One region of the Lysinibacillus irui genome, then DNA from elsewhere that is predicted to be linked to it. Evidence: a T-box and tRNA genes for the amino acid it is inferred to sense, from the RefSeq annotation. Region 1 holds a T-box; the other holds one or more tRNA genes.

Region 1 (10,032 bases):
ACCTGGTGGCAAATTCTCCAAACGTTCACCTCTTTCCGCTATGATTCTTCTAAAATGTATGGGTGCAATGCTTTGATTATTCACTTTTCTTTATGTTGGTGAAGTGACTCAGGTTGGAATTATTAAAAGGAATTGTAGATTTTTTCGTTAGTTACTTCGTGCTACTCAATTTGTAGTGGCTTCCCTACATTTTAGAGCGCTTTCCTCGCTTTTTGGATCACCTTTCACTCTATTTAGAGCGGTTTCCTCTCATTGTGGAGCGCTTTCCATCTATTTTGGTGCGGTTCTCCCGCGGTTTGGATCACCTTGCATCCTATTTGGAGCGGTTTCCCCGTTTTTTGGAGCGCTTTCTATCGATTTTGGAGCGCTTCTCTTCTATTTTGGAGCAGTTCTCTCGCTTTTTGGATCACCTTTCACTCTAGTTGGAGCGGTTTCCCCTCTTTGTGGAGCGGTTTCCCCTCTTTGTGGAGCGCTTTCCATCTATTTTGGAGCGGTTCTCCCGCGGTTTGGATCACCTTGCATCTTATTTGGAGCGGTTTCCCCGTTTTTTGGATCACCTTTCACTCTAGTTGGAGCGGTTTCCTCTCATTGTGGAGCGCTTTCCATCTATTTTGGAGCGGTTCTCCCGCTTTTTGGATCACCTTTTACTCTAGATGGAGCGGTTTCCTCGCTTTTTGGATCACCTTGCATCCTTGTTGGAGCGGTTCTCCCGCTTTTTGGATCACCTTTCACTCTAGTTGGAGCGCTTTCCCCTCTTTATGGAGCACTTTCTATCGAATTGGGAGCGGTTCTCTCGCTTTTTGGATCACCTTGCATCCTTGTTGGAGCGATTCTCCCGCTTTTTGGATCACCTTGCATCCTATTTGGAGCGGTTTCCTCGCTTTTTGGATCACCTTGCATCCTTGTTGGAGCGGTTCTCCTGCTTTTTAGATCACCTTGCACCCTAATTGGAGCAAATCCCCCTAAAATAATACCGATTTCACTCAATATCTCACTTTCCCATAGCGTCGACGACACAGTCATGCAAGTTTTGTAGGCCTTCCTGTAATTCCTCATAGGATGCATATGAGTAAGATAATCGAATATGGTGATGTTCTTGAGGATCATAAATATAGCCTGGGTTAATTAATACTTGTTGTTGCAATAGCTTTAGAAAAAACTCTTTATCTACAAGAGGCTCATGAAACTTGAGCCAAATATAGAAGCCTCCCTTTGGTTTATCCCAACTTGCGATATCCTTAAATTTTTCCTGCAAAATACGTTCTGTAAAATCGGCTCGATCTTGTAATTGTTGGCGTAAACCTACGATATGTTTGTCATATTTCCCTGATTGCAACCAATGTAATACTATTTCCTGTGAGATGGCACTTGAGCCATAGTCTGTTTGCATTTTAATATCTGCCAGTCGTTCGATGACGGTTGTTGGGCCGATAAGCCAGCCGATGCGGAGCCCAGGACTTAAGGTTTTAGAGACGCTCCCCATATAAAGGACTTGCCCGCTTCGATCCATTGCTTTAATCGGTGGAGATGTAGCTTCAAAAAGCAAATCTTGATAGACATCGTCCTCGATTATTGGAATTCGCGTTGCTTGACAGGCTTCATACAGTAGCTTTTTTTCCTGTGCTGTCCAAACATATCCAGTTGGATTATGTAAAGTAGGAATAGTGTAAAAGACTGCTTGTTTTTTTCGTTTCCGTTGAGCTAATGTTTGGGCAAGTTGATTATCACGGTGAACGCCAATCATCTGCATACCGACCGATTGAAATGGATGGACAGAGTTTAGATAGGAGGTTGGTTCCTGAAATACGATCGACCCTTGTTCTAATAAACCAACGGCAATTAACTGCAATGCCTGCAGCGCACCCGAAACAATACAGACATGTTGGGGCTCAGCATCGATTCCTCTTTTTTTAACATAGTGACAGATTGCTGCACGAAGTTGATCATTGCCCTGTGGTGAAGAATAACCTAAGCTTTTCGGCTGAAATGATAGTTCTCTAAGTGAAGACTCCATTTCCTCAGTTGGTAACAAGTCAGGAGCAAGCTCACCCGTTCCTAATCGAATGACATCATCACGCTGCTCGTATTCATTTATCAATTGGATGGTGTGGTAATTTGGCTTATGAATACTTGTTTCGATATAGGTTTGCCAATTCGGCTGTGTTTGCTGAAGTAATGCATGCCAGGAATTGTCAGTGACATAAACACCAGAGCCTATCTTTGCCTCAAGAATGCCTATTGCTTTTAATTCCTCCAAAGCCTGTTGAACTGTACTCCGATTTACTTCAAACTGCATAGCCAATTGTCGTTGGGTAGGAAGTTTTGTCCCTGCCACCCAGTCCCCTCGTTCCACTTGAGCGATTACCCAGTGAACAATTTGTTGCTGTAACGTGGAGTCACTTTGTCTATTTGGCTGCCAGCTCATGATTCATCCCCTTCCATTCTAGAAAATTGGGTGGCTAAAAAACCATCCAATTGGTCGTTTTCTTTTAGTTATACCATAACTAAAATGAAGAGTGAAAGGAGGGATTGTCGTTGGAAGCTTTTCTTCATGGTATCATTTTAGCATTTGGTCTTATATTGCCATTAGGCGTACAAAATGTTTTTGTTTTTTCGCAAGGTGCTACACAACCAAATGTATTCAAAGCATTGCCTGCAAGTGTGACAGCAGCTATCTGTGATACAATGTTGATTTTACTAGCGGTATTCGGTTTATCATTAATTGTCCTACAATTTGAGTGGTTACGAATTACGTTAATGGCGGTTGGTATCGTGTTCTTACTTTATATGGGCTATAGTATTTGGCGTTCAAATCCGTCATCTACCACTAATAGCGAAGCACTGCCTGTAAAAAAACAAATATTCTTTGCACTCTCTGTGTCGCTCCTCAATCCACATGCGATATTAGATACAATCGGTGTTATTGGGACGAGCGCATTAAAATATAGTGGTACAGAGCAAATCATTTTTACCCTCGCCTGTGTCTTAATTTCCTGGCTGTGGTTTTTCGGACTTACTTTGACGGGAGCCTCGTTCAAAAAACTGGATCGCTCTGGAAAACTAATGCGATTATTTAATAAATGCTCTGCCATCTTTATATGGGCAACAGCCTGTTATCTTGCAAGTGGCTTCCTGTAGCATACATAGAAAATGCTCAGGCGGTAACCTGAGCATTTTTCTTATAGCGCAACAAAAATTGTAAGCTTTTCATTAAACAGTGCTGTATCTATCGATGTTTCTTCGTGCCATTCCACACCATAATGCAGAGCTTTGACCAACACATTTGCTTGTAATAAAGTTTCGTGCTGCTGGATGATAGATAAGACTTCCGAACTCCCATTAAAGGCAATCGACACATATTGCTCCACTGGTAGCTGCCATTTTTTACGTGCATCTTGAATTGTACGGATCAATTCTCGCATTTGCCCCTCTTGTAATAAGCTCTCCGTTAGTTGTACATTGAGCAAGACACGACAAGTGCTATCCTCTGCTTTTATATAATGCTCCTTCACGACGGATTCTGCGACCACATGCGTTGACAGCAATGTAAGCTGTTGATCTTCAATTACGATATCTAATGCCCCTTGTTGCTGTAACTTATTTTTCTCTTCATTTGTTAATGTCGTTACATAGTCTTTTACCTGATTCACCTTTGAACCAAATGCCGCTCCTGCTGTTTTAAAGTTCAGCTTATAATAGACAAGTTCATAGGCTGAAAAGTCATGCGTCCATCTACAGAACTTGATATTTAACTCATCTTGAATGAGCTCATTATAGACTTGGTAATCTGCCAACTCACCATTTACTGCAACAATGAGTTCACTTAAAGGTTGCTTAACCTTCATCCCCTGGCTATTGCGTATACTACGTCCTAGTTCCACTACTGTTAACACCAATGTCATTTCTTGTTCCAGCCTCACATCCATTAGCTGCTCGTTACATATTGGATAGTTTTCAAGATGGACACTTTTCCCACATAATTGTCGGTAAATATCTTCTGCTATAAATGGAGTAAACGGAGCTAGTAATTGACAAATAGATGTTAGAAGCTCGTAAAGTGTACTAAATGCTCCTCGTTTATCTACAGTCAGCCCATTTGCCCAAAATCTGGCACGAGAACGGCGAATATACCAATTGCTTAACTCCTCCACCAATTGGGCAATTTCCCTAGTCGCCTGCGTAAATTGGTAATCATCCATGGCAGCTGTCACAACTCGGATAGTGTGATGTAAGCGAGACAAAATCCAATGATCTAAATGTGACCGTGTACCAGTATTTGAGGCATCATACGTAAACCCATCGATTGTGGCATACATTTCATAAAATTTAAACGTATGATCAAGTGTATCTACTAGCTTTGATTTCGCATCCAATACAATTTTCTTGGAAAAGCGCTTCGGATTCCAAGGGGAGCTATCTACTAGAAAGGCCCAGCGTAAAGCATCCGCTCCATACTGCTCGATTAATTCAACTGGTTCTAAAGCATTGCCTTTACTTTTAGACATCTTCTGCCCATGCTCATCTAACACATGCCCTAACGATAGGACATTTTTATAAGGTGGCTTCCCTGTAAACAAGGTCGATACGGCTAATAAACTATAGAAAAAACCTCGTGTTTGGTCAATCCCTTCAATAACGACATTTGCTGGAAATTGATTGTGAAAAGTCGCCACATCTTCAAAAGGATAGTGCTGCTGCGCAAATGGCATCGAGCCACTATCAAACCAAACATCAATTACTTCAGGTGTACGCTTCATGTCTCCCTGACACTGAGGACAAGTGCAGACAATGTCATCGATAAATGGTTTATGAAGCTCTATTTGCTCATCAACAGCCCCTTTGGCTAATTTTATTAATGCTGCGATACTGTTTGGAGCCTCCTCATGACCGCAACCCTGACAAACCCATACATTGAGCGGTGTCCCCCAGTAGCGGTTTCGGCTGATGTTCCAATCCACTAAATTTTCTAGGAAGTTGCCAAATCGACCATCCTTAATATGACCTGGATACCATGTCACTTGTTGATTATTTTGTAAAAGCTGCTCCTTTAAGGATGACATCTTGATAAACCAGCTATCTGTTGCGTAATACAACAATGGTGAATCACAGCGCCAGCAATGTGGATAGCTATGCTCATATTTTTCTTTTGCAAATAACAGCTCTTTTTTTGCAAGCATTTTTATAATATCGACATCACAATCTTTCACGAATCGCCCGACAAGCTCTGGTACTTCATCTGTATAGCACCCTTTCAAGTCCACTACATTAATAAAGGATAAACCATGGTGCTGAACTGTTTTATAATCGTCCTCACCATAGGCAGGTGCGATATGCACAATCCCTGTACCACTGTGCTCTGTCACATAATCTGCCATGACAACAACATGCCCTTTATCGACCTTTACATAAGAAAATGGTGGGTGATAGGAAACACCCGCAAACTCATGCCCATCATGCTCACTTACTATTTCTATAGGCTCTGAAAATACCTTTGCTACAAGTGATTTAGCCAGGATGTATACGTTATTTGCATGCTTTACACGTACATATTTAAGTGCAGGATTCATTGCCAAAGCAACATTGGCAGGTAAAGTCCACGGTGTCGTCGTCCAGCCTAAGAAATATTCGTCGTGATCCTGTCGCTTAAACATGGCTGTCACAGATAAATCTTTGATATCCTTGTAGCCCTGTGCCACTTCATGAGAGCTTAAGGACGTTTGACAGCTAGGGCAATATGGTGACACCCGATGCCCTTTATATAAACGATTTTCCTTATGAACATGACTTAAAATATGCCAGACGGACTCGATGTAATCATTACTTAGTGTAAGATAAGGATCATCCATATCGAGCCAGTAACCTAGCTGTTCTGTAAAGGATCGCCACTTCTGTTCGTAAGTAAAAACGCTATTTTTACATGCTTGGATAAAACGCTCTACCCCGTAATTTTCAATCTCTTGTTTTCCAGAGATACCTAATGTCTTTTCTACCCCTAACTCCACAGGCAATCCATGTGTATCCCAGCCTGCTTTTCGTTCAACGAAAAAACCTTGCATTGTTTTATAGCGAGCTACAACATCTTTAATTGTTCTGCCAAATGCATGGCCGACGTGTGGTAAACCATTTGCTGTCGGTGGTCCTTCGTAAAATACAAATGGCTGCTGTCCAGCGCGATTGGTTACGGATTGTGCAAAGGTATCCTCTTGTTCCCACAAAGCTCGAATCCGTGTTTCTCGTTCAACCGTTGTTTCTTTCTTTTGTTCTACCTGCATATTAGTTCCTCCTATACAATCAAATTTGTATAAAAGGCATACAAAAAACCCCGTCCCAAGAAAAGGGACGGGGTTAACCGCGAATACCACCCTAATTCTATTAACACAATGGTCAATAGCACTCAGCAACGTACAATCATACGTGTTCTTTTTAACGGTAGACACCCGGGTTAGCTTACTTTCTTCAGCTAACCTTCTCAGAGAGGATTTTCATGTAACATCTGCACACCGACTTCCACCAACTGCCGGCTCTCTGTAGAACAAAATGAAACACTACTCTTTCTCATCAACGAATTTGTATGCTTTTATTGCATGTCATCGTATCAAATTAGCCAATGTTTGTCAATCATGTTTCGCCTATGATAACTCGTTAAGACAAGTGGCGATTTGTTGATGAAGGGTCGCATATTTTGATTGATTATATGTTTGGATAAAAAAGCTTTTTAGCAATGTTTTGTAATTGAATACTGCGTTTCTGTAATGCTCTTCAGCTAATTGACTCTTTAATGTAACTACTGTTGATGGCATTTTCTGCACTAATTGAATTACCTCATCTTGCTCTAATCCTTGCTCCAGCATCGCAAAAAAATGTCATTAATTTATTCTTTAACTCATCTTCCTTCAAACGTATTGTAGCAACTGGTTGACTCCCCTTACTTAATCTTTTTGATTCTCCCAATTACTTTCTTGGTATAGCCCATCTAGCCTCCAACCATTATAAAAACGAACATATGTAAATTCCTTTTGCCAATTATCCTGATGCACAACAACCTTGCTTCGCCAAGGCAAAGTAGATGCATAAACCTGTCCCTTTCGAACCTCAGCTATATGATCAGCTACATCGAGCAGTGTGGAAGGTGCAATCGTATTGTTTATCAAATAAAGCTGACGATCCGGGCTGGCCTCGAGCTCTTGCATTACCTGCTGGTGAAAAGCAACTACCTGTTGATTTGCCAGAAAAAGTGAATACACGAGAGAGCTCGCAAATAGCGCCATTAATGCTGCCACAAAAACAACATGCTTTTTCTTCAAACCTATGTAAAACGACCAATTCTTTTCCTTTTTGTATAAATGAAGATATATTACTAGACTAATTGGCCATAAAAATAGTAGCTGCCAGCAAAGGACAACCCAAAATAGCTCTCCATCTGAAACGAAATATCGAATACTCAGGTAATTGAATAACCATAGAGGAAACGACCAACGCCAAGGAGTCTCTTGCTGCGACCTACTCTTAAAATAAATTAGTAGAAGAGGTAAGCTTAGGAAAAAGGCTGTTGTAAAATCTACTATAGCAAATAACAACCCAACACCTCCATTTAAGGAAAATATTACAACTATTGTAACGGAATTTAAATTAAAGGAAAAGGCTATGCATCCTATATTTTTGAATGGTAGCCTTTATTTTATTAATATTCTTCTACTATTCTCAAACCCACGATATCTTTAAAATCGATTATAGGTTGAGAACCATCATACCCAATTGCCTGACTATATTGTACTTCAACACGATCGCCAACTGATAATGTTTTCGGGACATCCACTAGAGGGAACCACGTACCATTGCTATGTTTTTTCACTAATTCCTCTACAGATAATTGACCAATCTCGCTATCCAAGACGCCAGAGACAACTAAAAATTCATGTTCCTTGATGGCTAAGACTGTTCCACTTCTTTTCCACATCATTTGACTTTCCTTCTCTGGGATTCTATATTTTTCTTGTAAAGAAGCAACGTCTTTATGATAGTGCTGCTTTAAATAGTTCATAGCTTTTTGTTCAACGAACCACATCCGGATTGGATCACTTGTATTTTGATATTCGACTCTGCTTACCTCCATTAATAAGTTAACTGTAGCCATTTTATAAGCGATTGGCTTTGCATATTTTGCAGAAAAATCTTCTTTTGTAATTTGCAGCATTTGTAATCGTTCCTTCATCGTTGGCTGAGTTTCATTGCTAAAACCCTCCATAATCAGTTCTAACTCTTTATCTACTTGCTCCCGTGAGGGGATTAACTTCATTGATTGCGCATAAGCAAAAGTCGATTCAAGATATAAAAAACTATCAAAGCTTGCCCTATAGAGTCGATTTTTTCCATTCATATAAGCATCCTTTTGTAAGTGAAGCTCTAAAATTCGTTCATCTAATACTGGTGGGATCATAGAAGTTTGTTTTTGATGATCATTGTATTGCAAATATACAAACAATCCTATACAGACGCTCAAAATCATGGCTAAAAGCCCATATTGCCAGCGTCTAGTAGATTTTTTAACAGGACGCTGTTCTAAATGCTGAATGACATTTGCCATCACACGCTTTTTGCTTTCTGATAAATCCCGTACGACACGAATATCCACTTTACTCATGCAGAAGCACCTCCCATTCAACATGCTGTAGTTGTAGCTTTAGTAACTCTCGCCCTCGACGTAGCCTTGTTTTTACTGTACTTTCAGGAATATTTATCAGCTGCGCAATGTCGACTACAGACAATTCTTCAAAATAAAAATGAATAATGACCTCACGCTGCTTGAATGGGAGAGCTAGGATTGCATTTTCAATCAAAGTTTGTTCATCTTGCCGGACAAGCATATCCCTTCTTGTGATTGTCTGCTTGGCAGCAATTTTTTGTTGTACTTGGATTCTCCGATAAGTCCAACTTCGTAAATAATCTTTACTTCGGTTACTAACTAATTTCGATAAATAAGCCTTAAGCTCACCACGTTCCTCATAGTTCTGCTGATTATCGTAGAACTTTATAAAGACATCCTGAACGATATCTTCTGCACTTTGTAAATCTCTTACATAGTAAAAGGCAAGACGGATAAGTCTCTCTGTATGCTGTTCCATTATTTTTTCCAGTTCATGAATTAGCAACATGTTTCCCCCTCTCTACCCTTTAAACGGTGCTCATGTCTTTAAGGTTTGCTTTTTTTGTCATTTATTCAAAATTATTGTCAGTAAATGGTGTAATCACCTTTTTTTCCATTGAAGATAATACGATATTGGTAGAGGGAGTACCATAAGGCATAGCCGCATCTATAAATTCCTCTAATGTTTCTACTGAATAGGTTGCTAGCTTGACGATATAGCTAATTTCTCCTGCCACTCGATAACATTCAAGAACATCGGGATGGGCATTACAAAATGCAGAGAGACTTTTACAATCAATAGATTTAAATAAAATAATCGCCTGAATAGTGCGCTCCATTTTTTTGATGTTTACTTTTGCATGATACCCTTCGATTACCCCTTGTTCCTCCAGCTTTTTGACACGTTCAATAACAGCTGGAGAAGATAAATGGACAGTGGTCGCTAACTCCTTCATCGAAATTTTTGCATTATGCTGTAACTGCTTTAAAATTTGTGTATCAATTTGATCCATCAGACTTCACCTTTCATAATCAACTTTTTTTCACATAATACCTTTTCAAATAAAGCCATATGGCTAAAATACATTATACAACTTCTGTTATCAGTCCGTCCTATTGATTACAATAGAAGCAATAAAAGGAGGATTAATAAATATGAAAAAAATATTATTACTATTAGCAAATGGCTTTGAAGCGGTAGAAGCAAGTGTTTTTACAGATGTTCTTGGCTGGAATAAATGGGAAGGTGATGGTACAACTGAGGTTGTGACTGTCGGTTTGCATGAACAGCTGCAATGCACATGGAATTTTAAAGTGACTCCTGAAAAATTGCTCCACGAAATTACATTAGAGGATTTTGATGCATTAGCGATCCCTGGTGGCTTTGA
Region 2 (10,032 bases), 1.1 Mb from region 1:
TGGGTAGCTATGTGTGGACGGGATAAGTGCTGAAAGCATCTAAGCATGAAGCCCCCCTCAAGATGAGATTTCCCATTACGCAAGTAAGTAAGATCCCTCAAAGACGATGAGGTAGATAGGTTCGAGGTGGAAGTGTGGTGACACATGGAGCTGACGAATACTAATCGATCGAGGACTTAACCAAATTGTTTGAAGCAGTCAATGTACGTTTATCCAGTTTTGAAAGAACAACTCTTTCATAAGAGCTTTTATACATACTGTATTTTGAAGCTTAACATATAGGAACTTCTGCTAAGAATGCTATATCCTTATTGTAATGCAGAAGACAGCACATCTACGTGCAAGTCTAGTGATGATGGCAAAGAGGTCACACCCGTTCCCATACCGAACACGGAAGTTAAGCTCTTTAGCGCCGATGGTAGTTGGGGGCTTCCCCCTGTGAGAGTAGGACGTCGCTAGGCATAATACCCAGGAGGATTAGCTCAGCTGGGAGAGCACCTGCCTTACAAGCAGGGGGTCGGCGGTTCGAGCCCGTCATCCTCCACCATATGCCGGTTTAGCTCAGCAGGTAGAGCAACTGACTTGTAATCAGTAGGTCGTGGGTTCGATTCCTATAGCCGGCACCATTTTTTCGAGCCATTAGCTCAGTTGGTAGAGCATCTGACTTTTAATCAGAGGGTCGAAGGTTCGAGTCCTTCATGGCTCACCATTTTGAAATAATAATAAGCGGGTGTGGCGGAATTGGCAGACGCACTAGACTTAGGATCTAGCGCCGCAAGGCGTGGGGGTTCGACTCCCTTCACCCGCACCATTATTTTCATTGCCAGATAAAAAAACTTATGCACATGCGGAAGTAGTTCAGTGGTAGAACACCACCTTGCCAAGGTGGGGGTCGCGAGTTCGAACCTCGTCTTCCGCTCCAAATGTGCCGGGGTGGCGGAACTGGCAGACGCACAGGACTTAAAATCCTGCGGTAGGTGACTACCGTACCGGTTCGATTCCGGTCCTCGGCACCATTTATTATGCGCCCGTAGCTCAATTGGATAGAGCGTCTGACTACGGATCAGAAGGTTATGGGTTCGACTCCTGTCGGGCGCGCCAAAAGAACGAACGGGAAGTAGCTCAGCTTGGTAGAGCACTTGGTTTGGGACCAAGGGGTCGCAGGTTCGAATCCTGTCTTCCCGACCATTTCCTAAAATTATGGGGCCTTAGCTCAGCTGGGAGAGCGCCTGCCTTGCACGCAGGAGGTCAGCGGTTCGATCCCGCTAGGCTCCACCATAGTAAATAACCAGTATAAAGATCCTGGCGGCGTAGCTCAGCTGGCTAGAGCGTACGGTTCATACCCGTAAGGTCGGGGGTTCGATCCCCTCTGCCGCCATCTTAAAGGACCTTTAGCTCAGTTGGTTAGAGCAGACGGCTCATAACCGTCCGGTCGCAGGTTCGAGTCCTGCAAGGTCCACCATTTATATAGTGTAACGGAGGTATACCCAAGTCTGGCTGAAGGGATCGGTCTTGAAAACCGACAGGCGGGTAACACCGCGCGGGGGTTCGAATCCCTCTACCTCCTCCAGTTTTAAATTTTTATAAATGGTGCTTTAAAAACTCGAAACAGAATATCATTATCGCGGGGTGGAGCAGTGGTAGCTCGTCGGGCTCATAACCCGAAGGTCGTTGGTTCAAATCCGGCCCCCGCAACCAAAAGGTCCCGTGGTGTAGCGGTTAACATGCCTGCCTGTCACGCAGGAGATCGCCGGTTCGATCCCGGTCGGGACCGCCATTATTATAATGAAAAACATGAGAAGCAAAAGAGTGAGCAAGCTTAGCATGGACGAAATGGGTCAGTAGCTCAGTTGGTAGAGCATTAGATTGAAGCTCTAAGTGTCGGCGGTTCGATTCCGTCCTGACCCACCATTTATGCGGGTGTAGTTTAATGGTAAAACCTCAGCCTTCCAAGCTGATGTCGTGGGTTCGATTCCCATCACCCGCTCCAAGGGCCTATAGCTCAGCTGGTTAGAGCGCACGCCTGATAAGCGTGAGGTCGATGGTTCGAGTCCATTTAGGCCCACCATTATTCCGAAGTAGCTCAGTTGGTAGTAGCACCTGACTGTTAATCAGGTTGTCGCAGGTTCGAGTCCTGCCTTCGGAGCCATTTTTTATTTGGGGAAGTACTCAAGAGGCTGAAGAGGCGCCCCTGCTAAGGGTGTAGGTCGGGTAACCGGCGCGAGGGTTCAAATCCCTCCTTCTCCGCCATTGGCCCGTTGGTCAAGTGGTTAAGACACCGCCCTTTCACGGCGGTAACACGGGTTCGAATCCCGTACGGGTCATACTAAAAAACAGTAACTGCATTTGCAGCTACTGTTTTTTTTATATTTAGATAGATATATAATTACTCATTATTTAGTGCGCTTTCATCCATATATACTACTTCCCAAATATGCCCATCTACATCTTGGAATCCCCAGCCGTACATAAATCCGTGATCTTGTGGTTTACTGTAAGGTTTACCACCAGAGGCTAGTGCTTTATTTACTAATTGATCTACTTGTTCTCGGTTTTCAGCGGAAAGACATAATATCGCCTCTGCAGAAGTAGCTGTATCTGCAATCTCCTTCTTTGTAAATCCTTTGAATCGTTCTTCTACCATTATTAATGCAAAGATATTTTCGCTAATAATCATTGAAGCTGTTGTTTCATCACTAAATTGTTGATTGAATTCAAAACCTAAGTCTTTAAAAAAGTTGATTGATTTGTTAAGATCTTTTACTGGTAAATTGATAAATATATTTTTCGATTGAAAAGCCATTGATTATCACCTCCAAATCGACATTATCATAGAAAATAAATCCATGTCAATTTCTACAAGTAAATGGATTTCATTTAATTCCCAACATCCTTAATGAAAAAGTATAAGTCATATCAAAAAATGAACGACGTTTTTCATAACTCCTTAACTTTACAAAAAAAGCAGAAATATTGATACAACAACATGTCTGCTTTTAAAATTCTTCTTGTTACCCCCGTACAAGCATTCTTTCAAGTGAGCTAAGTGCTTCAGCGGTAGTATGTTCATCTACTTGTATACGATTATGAGGTTGCCCCTGTTCAATACTTTCAAGACTCCATAGTAAATGTGGAAGGTCTATTCGGTTCATAGTTAGACAAGGACAAAAATTTTCATTTAGCGAAATAATATGTTTATCTGGATGTTGCTTAATGATACGATTGACAAGGTTCATTTCTGTTCCAATGGCCCATGCAGATCCGCTTGGTGCTCGATTGATTGTATCAATAATGTATTTTGTCGAGCCGGCATCATCAGCTGCTGCAACAACTTCACGACTACATTCTGGATGAACAATAATTCTCATTGTGGGATGTTCTTTGCGAATGACTTCCGTATGTTGAACTGTAAACCCCTCATGCACAGAACAATGACCCTTCCACAGAATAACCTGGATGTTTTCAAGTGATTCCTTAGTTTCGAGCATATTTTTATGAGGATTCCAAACGGCCATATTTTCAAGGGGAATACCTAAATCATAGGCGGTATTTCTCCCTAAATGTTGATCGGGTAAAAAGAAAATACGCTGTTTTTGTGTAAATGCCCATTGAACAAGCTCCCTTGCATTCGATGATGTAACACAGGCACCACCATGTCGTCCCGTAAAGGCTTTAATGGCCGCGGTTGAATTGACATAAGTTAGAGGAATAATCGTATCGCCAAAGAGCTGTTGAAGGATTGGCCATGCTTGTTCTGTTTGATAAATATTCGCCATATCAGCCATCGAACAGCCTGCACGCATATCTGGTAAATAGACATGTTGCTGTTTCATTGTCAGCATGTCTGCCGTTTCTGCCATAAAATGTACACCACAAAATACGATATGTTCAGCCTCCTTATTAGCGGCAGATAATTGAGCTAGTTGTAGAGAATCACCAGTTGCATCAGCAAATTGAATAACCTCATCTTTTTGATAATGGTGTCCTGGGATAAAAAGTTTAGAGCCTAATTTTTTCTTTATTGCTAAAATACGAGATTCCATTTCCTCTACGGATAATGTCCGATAATGCTCAGGAAGTAGTGTCGTCTGTTGTAATAAACTAGTGATGGACAAGGGAATGAGCTCCTTTCATTTGAACAAGTGCACTAATATCAAAAGCTTTGACAGAATGGGTTAATGAACCAAGTGAAATCCACTGAACACCTGACTGTGCATAAGCCTTTAAATTATCCAGTGTGATACCCCCTGAAGCTTCTGTTGCAATAGTAGGGGGGACAGAAGGAAGCCAATCTCGAATTTCTTCTGGACTGCGGTTATCAAACATAATGATATCTACTCCAGCAATGATGGCTTCATCTAGCTGTTCCTTTGTTTCAATTTCTACTTCAATTTTCACGGTATGACCGACTTTCTCTCTAGCGGTCTGAACAGCTTTTGTTATACTACCTGCAAAGGCAAGATGATTATCTTTTAACATGATGGCATCATACAGTCCATTTCGATGATTAAAAGCACCACCGACTCTCACTGCATATTTATCAAGCATACGCATGCCAGGCATTGTTTTACGAGTATCACATATTTTCGCATGCGTACCTATCGTTTCTTGGACTGCTTGGTGAGTAGCTGTTGCAATGGCAGACATACGTTGAATAAGATTTAAGATGACACGTTCGCCTATTAACAATTTTTGTAAGGGACCTTTTATCACGGCTAGTATATCGCCTGCATCTACTGTCTCTCCATCCTTTTTATGAAGATAAATTTCCATAGAACGATCTAGTAGAAGAAAGCCATGCTCAATAATGAGAGCTCCGCAAAAAATTCCTTTTTCTTTAGCATAAAACGAAAAAGATCCCTGTTGTTCGGCTGAAAAAATAAATTCACTCGATAAATCCCCATCACCTAAATCTTCATTAAAAAACTGTTTGAGCATTTCCTCGAGTTTGATGATATTCATACAATGAGTTCCTCACTTTCAATTGTCCTTGCGAAAAAATAATCCACCGGCTTGCCCATTGTGCATCCATTTCGGATTTATCTGTACGTATGTGGGCACCACGTGTTTCAGTTCTTATAATGGCCGCATGTGTCATCAGTGTTGCGACAACATGCATCATAAATAGTTCCAATTCTGCTTGCTCCATACCCTCTAGATTAGTGTGAAGAAGAGATTGTAGAGAGGGGAGTTGCTGAACAAAGTACTGTAAATCATCGATATTTCTAACGATGCCTACAAACTGCATCATACGTTGCTGTAATTGCTGTTTGCTAAATAAAGGTGGTTTTTTATCAGCATATTGAGGTTGGTCAAGTAAAAAATTTTTTTGATGACAACCTTGTTGAATAATGAAATACGCCATTTTTTGACCAAATGTAATGCCCTCCAATAGAGAATTACTTGCTAAACGGTTCGCTCCATGGACACCTGTACAAGCCACTTCACCAACTGCATATAAGTTTGGGATAGTAGTTCTACCGTTGTCATCAGCAATAACACCACCCATTAAAAAATGACTACCTGGAGCCACAGGGATTAAACCATCTTGCAAATGAACTTGATTGTCATAGCAGAGCTGAGCAATTGCTGGGAATTTTGCATCAAAGTTTTGGATGGTGGCAATATCAATAAACGTTTCCTCCCCAGCAGCACGTTTAGTAAATAGTGCGTGTGCCGTAATATGCCTAGGGGCTAAGTCACCTTGTGGATGTAAGCCTTTCATAATAGGTTTACACTGTGCATCTACAAAGGTACCGCCTGCACCTCGTACAGCTTCGGAGATTAAACCTTTTGCCTTATTTTCACACCATAGTAAACTTGGATGAAACTGCATAAATTCCATATCACTGATCGCAGCGCCTGCACGAAATGCTAAAGCAATACCATCTCCTGTATTGTTTGGATAATTGGATGTGCTTGAATAAAGTGCCCCTGCACCTCCTGTGGCTAAAATAACATGATGAGCCAAATAGCGTTTAATCCCTTTTTCGCCTTTAGTGAGTACACCTATACAATCACCATCTGTATTCAGTAAAAGCTCATAAGCCATTTCATAACAATTGACCTTTGTTTTGGGTGAAAGTTTATGAAGCAAATAATCTATGAAAATTTGACCAGTTCGATCACCACCTGCATGTAAAATACGATGATGACTATGTGCCCCCTCTAGTCCTAGAACAGGTTTTCCATCGAGGTGACGATCAATTGGGAGACCAGTTTTTAAATAGTTCTGCATAATTTTAGTGCCGTCTTCTATAAGTGTTTCCACATTTCTTTTTTCATGATGATATTCTCCAGCTTTCAATGTATCAGCAATATGATGTTTAATATGATCTTCTTTGCTTGTAACGGCTGCTATACCACCTTGTGCACGATAAGAGCTACTCATATAAACAGAAGATTTTGTAACAATTTGTATTTGAAAATGTTCTTCGAGTAGTAAAGCAGCCTGAAGTGCTGCAATACCACTGCCGATGATAAGGACGTCTGTCTTTACATCCATAGTTATACCTTCTTTACAGTTGTCTTGACACCTATCTTTACATAAAATAAAAAAGAAAACAAGACCCGATGAATTAGAGAGGAAGAATATGATGATTTATATGGATTATGCTGCAACGTCACCTATGACGAAGGAAGCTCTTGATGCCTATATAGGGGTAGCGCAGCGTTATTATGGAAACAGTTCAAGTCTTCATGATCTAGGAGGACAAGCGCATTATTTCGTACAACAGTCAAGAGAAGTTGTAGCGCAAGCTCTAGGCGTAACTAGCGATGGTATTATTTTCACTGGGAGCGGAACAGAAGGAAATATTATGGCCATCTTGTCATTAGCGCTAGCCTCTAAAAAAGGGAAGCATATTATTTCATCTCAAGCTGAGCATACGTCAGTGCACGCAGCTTTGAATACACTTGAGAAAATGGGGTATGAAGTGACAAAATTGCCGTTACAGAAGGATGGTTGTATTGATTTGCAGGAACTTCAAAAAACAATACGATTAGACACGGCTTTGATTACCATTCAACATGTTAATTCAGAGATTGGCTCCATTCAGCCTCTGAAGAAAATAATAGAGCTGGCAGGAGAATCAGGTGTTTACTGTCATATTGATTGTGTTCAGTCATTTGGAAAATTAGCTATACCAAAAGGAATAGATGCTATTACAATTTCGGCTCATAAAATAGGTGGGCCAAAGGGGTGTGGTGCGGTTTATCTAAATCCCTCCATCCGCGTGCAAGCATTAACACCAGGTGTGACACATGAAAGAGGGTTAAGAGGAGGTACATTAGATACGCCTGCAATTGTGGCCTTTGCAGCTGCAATTGAAAACTATCAATATGAATTACAACATTATGTGATGTTAAGAGGAGTTTTAAAAAGTAAACTGCCTGAAACATGCAAGCTAATAGAATGTAAGCAGCAATTACCTAATATTTGTGGTGTAATGATGGATAGAGTAGAGGGCCAATATGTTCTTTTAAAGCTGAACGAGTCGGGAATCTGTATCTCTACAGGTAGCGCATGTGATATTCATAGTGAATCTGGAACGAAGGCTATTTTATCGATGGGTTTTTCTTTGGAAGCAGCACGCCAATTTTTTAGAATCTCTTTTGGACCTTCGACAACAATTGAAGAGATTACAAGATTAACAATAGAGCTTTCAACCATTTCATTAGATAACAAGTGAGGGAAATTATAAGACCTTCACTTGTTTTATTATAGATTTTAGGCTATAAAACATATCAAGAAAAATAATTGTTTTCTTTTGAAACAACAATTGATATAATATTTTGTAGGGCAATATTTTCTCTTACTTAACAAAAATATCTTTAAAAAGTAATAATTTCTTTTTTTTATAAAAAAGTATTGCACAATGTTAAAAAACGTTATACAATAATTCTTGTCTTGAAGGACAGGTAAACAACTTCAAAACAAGATACATAAAATAGTCTAGTGATGATGGCAAAGAGGTCACACCCGTTCCCATACCGAACACGGAAGTTAAGCTCTTTAGCGCCGATGGTAGTTGGGGGCTTCCCCCTGTGAGAGTAGGACGTCGCTAGGCATAATACCCAGGAGGATTAGCTCAGCTGGGAGAGCACCTGCCTTACAAGCAGGGGGTCGGCGGTTCGAGCCCGTCATCCTCCACCATATGCCGGTTTAGCTCAGCAGGTAGAGCAACTGACTTGTAATCAGTAGGTCGTGGGTTCGATTCCTATAGCCGGCACCATTTTTTCGAGCCATTAGCTCAGTTGGTAGAGCATCTGACTTTTAATCAGAGGGTCGAAGGTTCGAGTCCTTCATGGCTCACCATTTTGAAATAATAATAAGCGGGTGTGGCGGAATTGGCAGACGCACTAGACTTAGGATCTAGCGCCGCAAGGCGTGGGGGTTCGACTCCCTTCACCCGCACCATTATTTTCATTGCCAGATAAAAAAACTTATGCACATGCGGAAGTAGTTCAGTGGTAGAACACCACCTTGCCAAGGTGGGGGTCGCGAGTTCGAACCTCGTCTTCCGCTCCAAATGTGCCGGGGTGGCGGAACTGGCAGACGCACAGGACTTAAAATCCTGCGGTAGGTGACTACCGTACCGGTTCGATTCCGGTCCTCGGCACCATTTATTATGCGCCCGTAGCTCAATTGGATAGAGCGTCTGACTACGGATCAGAAGGTTATGGGTTCGACTCCTGTCGGGCGCGCCAAAAGAACGAACGGGAAGTAGCTCAGCTTGGTAGAGCACTTGGTTTGGGACCAAGGGGTCGCAGGTTCGAATCCTGTCTTCCCGACCATTTCCTAAAATTATGGGGCCTTAGCTCAGCTGGGAGAGCGCCTGCCTTGCACGCAGGAGGTCAGCGGTTCGATCCCGCTAGGCTCCACCATAGTAAATAACCAGTATAAAGATCCTGGCGGCGTAGCTCAGCTGGCTAGAGCGTACGGTTCATACCCGTAAGGTCGGGGGTTCGATCCCCTCTGCCGCCATCTTAAAGGACCTTTAGCTCAGTTGGTTAGAGCAGACGGCTCATAACCGTCCGGTCGCAGGTTCGAGTCCTGCAAGGTCCACCATTTATATAGTGTAACGGAGGTATACCCAAGTCTGGCTGAAGGGATCGGTCTTGAAAACCGACAGGCGGGTAACACCGCGCGGGGGTTCGAATCCCTCTACCTCCTCCAGTTTTAAATTTTTATAAATGGTGCTTTAAAAACTCGAAACAGAATATCATTATCGCGGGGTGGAGCAGTGGTAGCTCGTCGGGCTCATAACCCGAAGGTCGTTGGTTCAAATCCGGCCCCCGCAACCAAAAGGTCCCGTGGTGTAGCGGTTAACATGCCTGCCTGTCACGCAGGAGATCGCCGGTTCGATCCCGGTCGGGACCGCCATTATTATAATGAAAAACATGAGAAGCAAAAGAGTGAGCAAGCTTAGCATGGACGAAATGGGTCAGTAGCTCAGTTGGTAGAGCATTAGATTGAAGCTCTAAGTGTCGGCGGTTCGATTCCGTCCTGACCCACCATTTATGCGGGTGTAGTTTAATGGTAAAACCTCAGCCTTCCAAGCTGATGTCGTGGGTTCGATTCCCATCACCCGCTCCAAGGGCCTATAGCTCAGCTGGTTAGAGCGCACGCCTGATAAGCGTGAGGTCGATGGTTCGAGTCCATTTAGGCCCACCATTATTCCGAAGTAGCTCAGTTGGTAGTAGCACCTGACTGTTAATCAGGTTGTCGCAGGTTCGAGTCCTGCCTTCGGAGCCATTTTTTATTTGGGGAAGTACTCAAGAGGCTGAAGAGGCGCCCCTGCTAAGGGTGTAGGTCGGGTAACCGGCGCGAGGGTTCAAATCCCTCCTTCTCCGCCATTGGCCCGTTGGTCAAGTGGTTAAGACACCGCCCTTTCACGGCGGTAACACGGGTTCGAATCCCGTACGGGTCATACTAAGTGCAGTAGATGAAATTCATCTACTGCACTTTTTAATTTTAGTCATAGATTTATAATATAGCTACCATAAATTAAAGCCTACACAGGATAGTTT

The links. The T-box of region 1 lies ahead of ileS (isoleucine--tRNA ligase). A T-box ahead of a tRNA ligase gene usually reads a tRNA of that ligase, here a tRNA-Ile.
Region 2: it encodes a tRNA-Ile, which carries the amino acid that the T-box ahead of ileS (isoleucine--tRNA ligase) is inferred to sense. The anticodon was not compared.

What each region holds. Positions count from the first base shown of each region.
Region 1 covers NZ_CP113527.1:2,331,885-2,341,916, forward strand. The annotation lists gene OU989_RS11725 (oxalate decarboxylase family bicupin) at 1-21, opposite strand, end outside; gene OU989_RS11730 (aminotransferase-like domain-containing protein) at 992-2,425, opposite strand; gene OU989_RS11735 (LysE/ArgO family amino acid transporter) at 2,536-3,138, shown strand; gene ileS (isoleucine--tRNA ligase) at 3,180-6,272, opposite strand; T-box leader at 6,333-6,571, opposite strand; gene OU989_RS11745 (hypothetical protein) at 6,630-6,851, opposite strand; gene OU989_RS11750 (hypothetical protein) at 6,930-7,577, opposite strand; gene OU989_RS11755 (DUF3221 domain-containing protein) at 7,682-8,641, opposite strand; gene OU989_RS11760 (sigma-70 family RNA polymerase sigma factor) at 8,634-9,152, opposite strand; gene OU989_RS11765 (Lrp/AsnC family transcriptional regulator) at 9,214-9,657, opposite strand; gene OU989_RS11770 (DJ-1/PfpI family protein) at 9,800-10,032, shown strand, end outside.
Region 2 covers NZ_CP113527.1:3,403,098-3,413,129, reverse strand. The annotation lists rRNA gene OU989_RS17280 (23S ribosomal RNA) at 1-184, shown strand, start outside; rRNA gene rrf (5S ribosomal RNA) at 346-461, shown strand; tRNA gene OU989_RS17270 (tRNA-Val) at 472-547, shown strand; tRNA gene OU989_RS17265 (tRNA-Thr) at 551-626, shown strand; tRNA gene OU989_RS17260 (tRNA-Lys) at 634-709, shown strand; tRNA gene OU989_RS17255 (tRNA-Leu) at 727-811, shown strand; tRNA gene OU989_RS17250 (tRNA-Gly) at 848-922, shown strand; tRNA gene OU989_RS17245 (tRNA-Leu) at 928-1,016, shown strand; tRNA gene OU989_RS17240 (tRNA-Arg) at 1,025-1,101, shown strand; tRNA gene OU989_RS17235 (tRNA-Pro) at 1,112-1,188, shown strand; tRNA gene OU989_RS17230 (tRNA-Ala) at 1,203-1,278, shown strand; tRNA gene OU989_RS17225 (tRNA-Met) at 1,305-1,378, shown strand; tRNA gene OU989_RS17220 (tRNA-Ile) at 1,386-1,462, shown strand; tRNA gene OU989_RS17215 (tRNA-Ser) at 1,478-1,570, shown strand; tRNA gene OU989_RS17210 (tRNA-Met) at 1,624-1,698, shown strand; tRNA gene OU989_RS17205 (tRNA-Asp) at 1,702-1,777, shown strand; tRNA gene OU989_RS17200 (tRNA-Phe) at 1,836-1,911, shown strand; tRNA gene OU989_RS17195 (tRNA-Gly) at 1,917-1,990, shown strand; tRNA gene OU989_RS17190 (tRNA-Ile) at 1,992-2,068, shown strand; tRNA gene OU989_RS17185 (tRNA-Asn) at 2,073-2,149, shown strand; tRNA gene OU989_RS17180 (tRNA-Ser) at 2,160-2,250, shown strand; tRNA gene OU989_RS17175 (tRNA-Glu) at 2,253-2,324, shown strand; gene OU989_RS17170 (VOC family protein) at 2,387-2,803, opposite strand; gene nadA (quinolinate synthase NadA) at 3,012-4,115, opposite strand; gene nadC (carboxylating nicotinate-nucleotide diphosphorylase) at 4,102-4,962, opposite strand; gene nadB (L-aspartate oxidase) at 4,919-6,505, opposite strand; gene OU989_RS17150 (cysteine desulfurase family protein) at 6,597-7,691, shown strand; rRNA gene rrf (5S ribosomal RNA) at 7,954-8,069, shown strand; tRNA gene OU989_RS17140 (tRNA-Val) at 8,080-8,155, shown strand; tRNA gene OU989_RS17135 (tRNA-Thr) at 8,159-8,234, shown strand; tRNA gene OU989_RS17130 (tRNA-Lys) at 8,242-8,317, shown strand; tRNA gene OU989_RS17125 (tRNA-Leu) at 8,335-8,419, shown strand; tRNA gene OU989_RS17120 (tRNA-Gly) at 8,456-8,530, shown strand; tRNA gene OU989_RS17115 (tRNA-Leu) at 8,536-8,624, shown strand; tRNA gene OU989_RS17110 (tRNA-Arg) at 8,633-8,709, shown strand; tRNA gene OU989_RS17105 (tRNA-Pro) at 8,720-8,796, shown strand; tRNA gene OU989_RS17100 (tRNA-Ala) at 8,811-8,886, shown strand; tRNA gene OU989_RS17095 (tRNA-Met) at 8,913-8,986, shown strand; tRNA gene OU989_RS17090 (tRNA-Ile) at 8,994-9,070, shown strand; tRNA gene OU989_RS17085 (tRNA-Ser) at 9,086-9,178, shown strand; tRNA gene OU989_RS17080 (tRNA-Met) at 9,232-9,306, shown strand; tRNA gene OU989_RS17075 (tRNA-Asp) at 9,310-9,385, shown strand; tRNA gene OU989_RS17070 (tRNA-Phe) at 9,444-9,519, shown strand; tRNA gene OU989_RS17065 (tRNA-Gly) at 9,525-9,598, shown strand; tRNA gene OU989_RS17060 (tRNA-Ile) at 9,600-9,676, shown strand; tRNA gene OU989_RS17055 (tRNA-Asn) at 9,681-9,757, shown strand; tRNA gene OU989_RS17050 (tRNA-Ser) at 9,768-9,858, shown strand; tRNA gene OU989_RS17045 (tRNA-Glu) at 9,861-9,932, shown strand.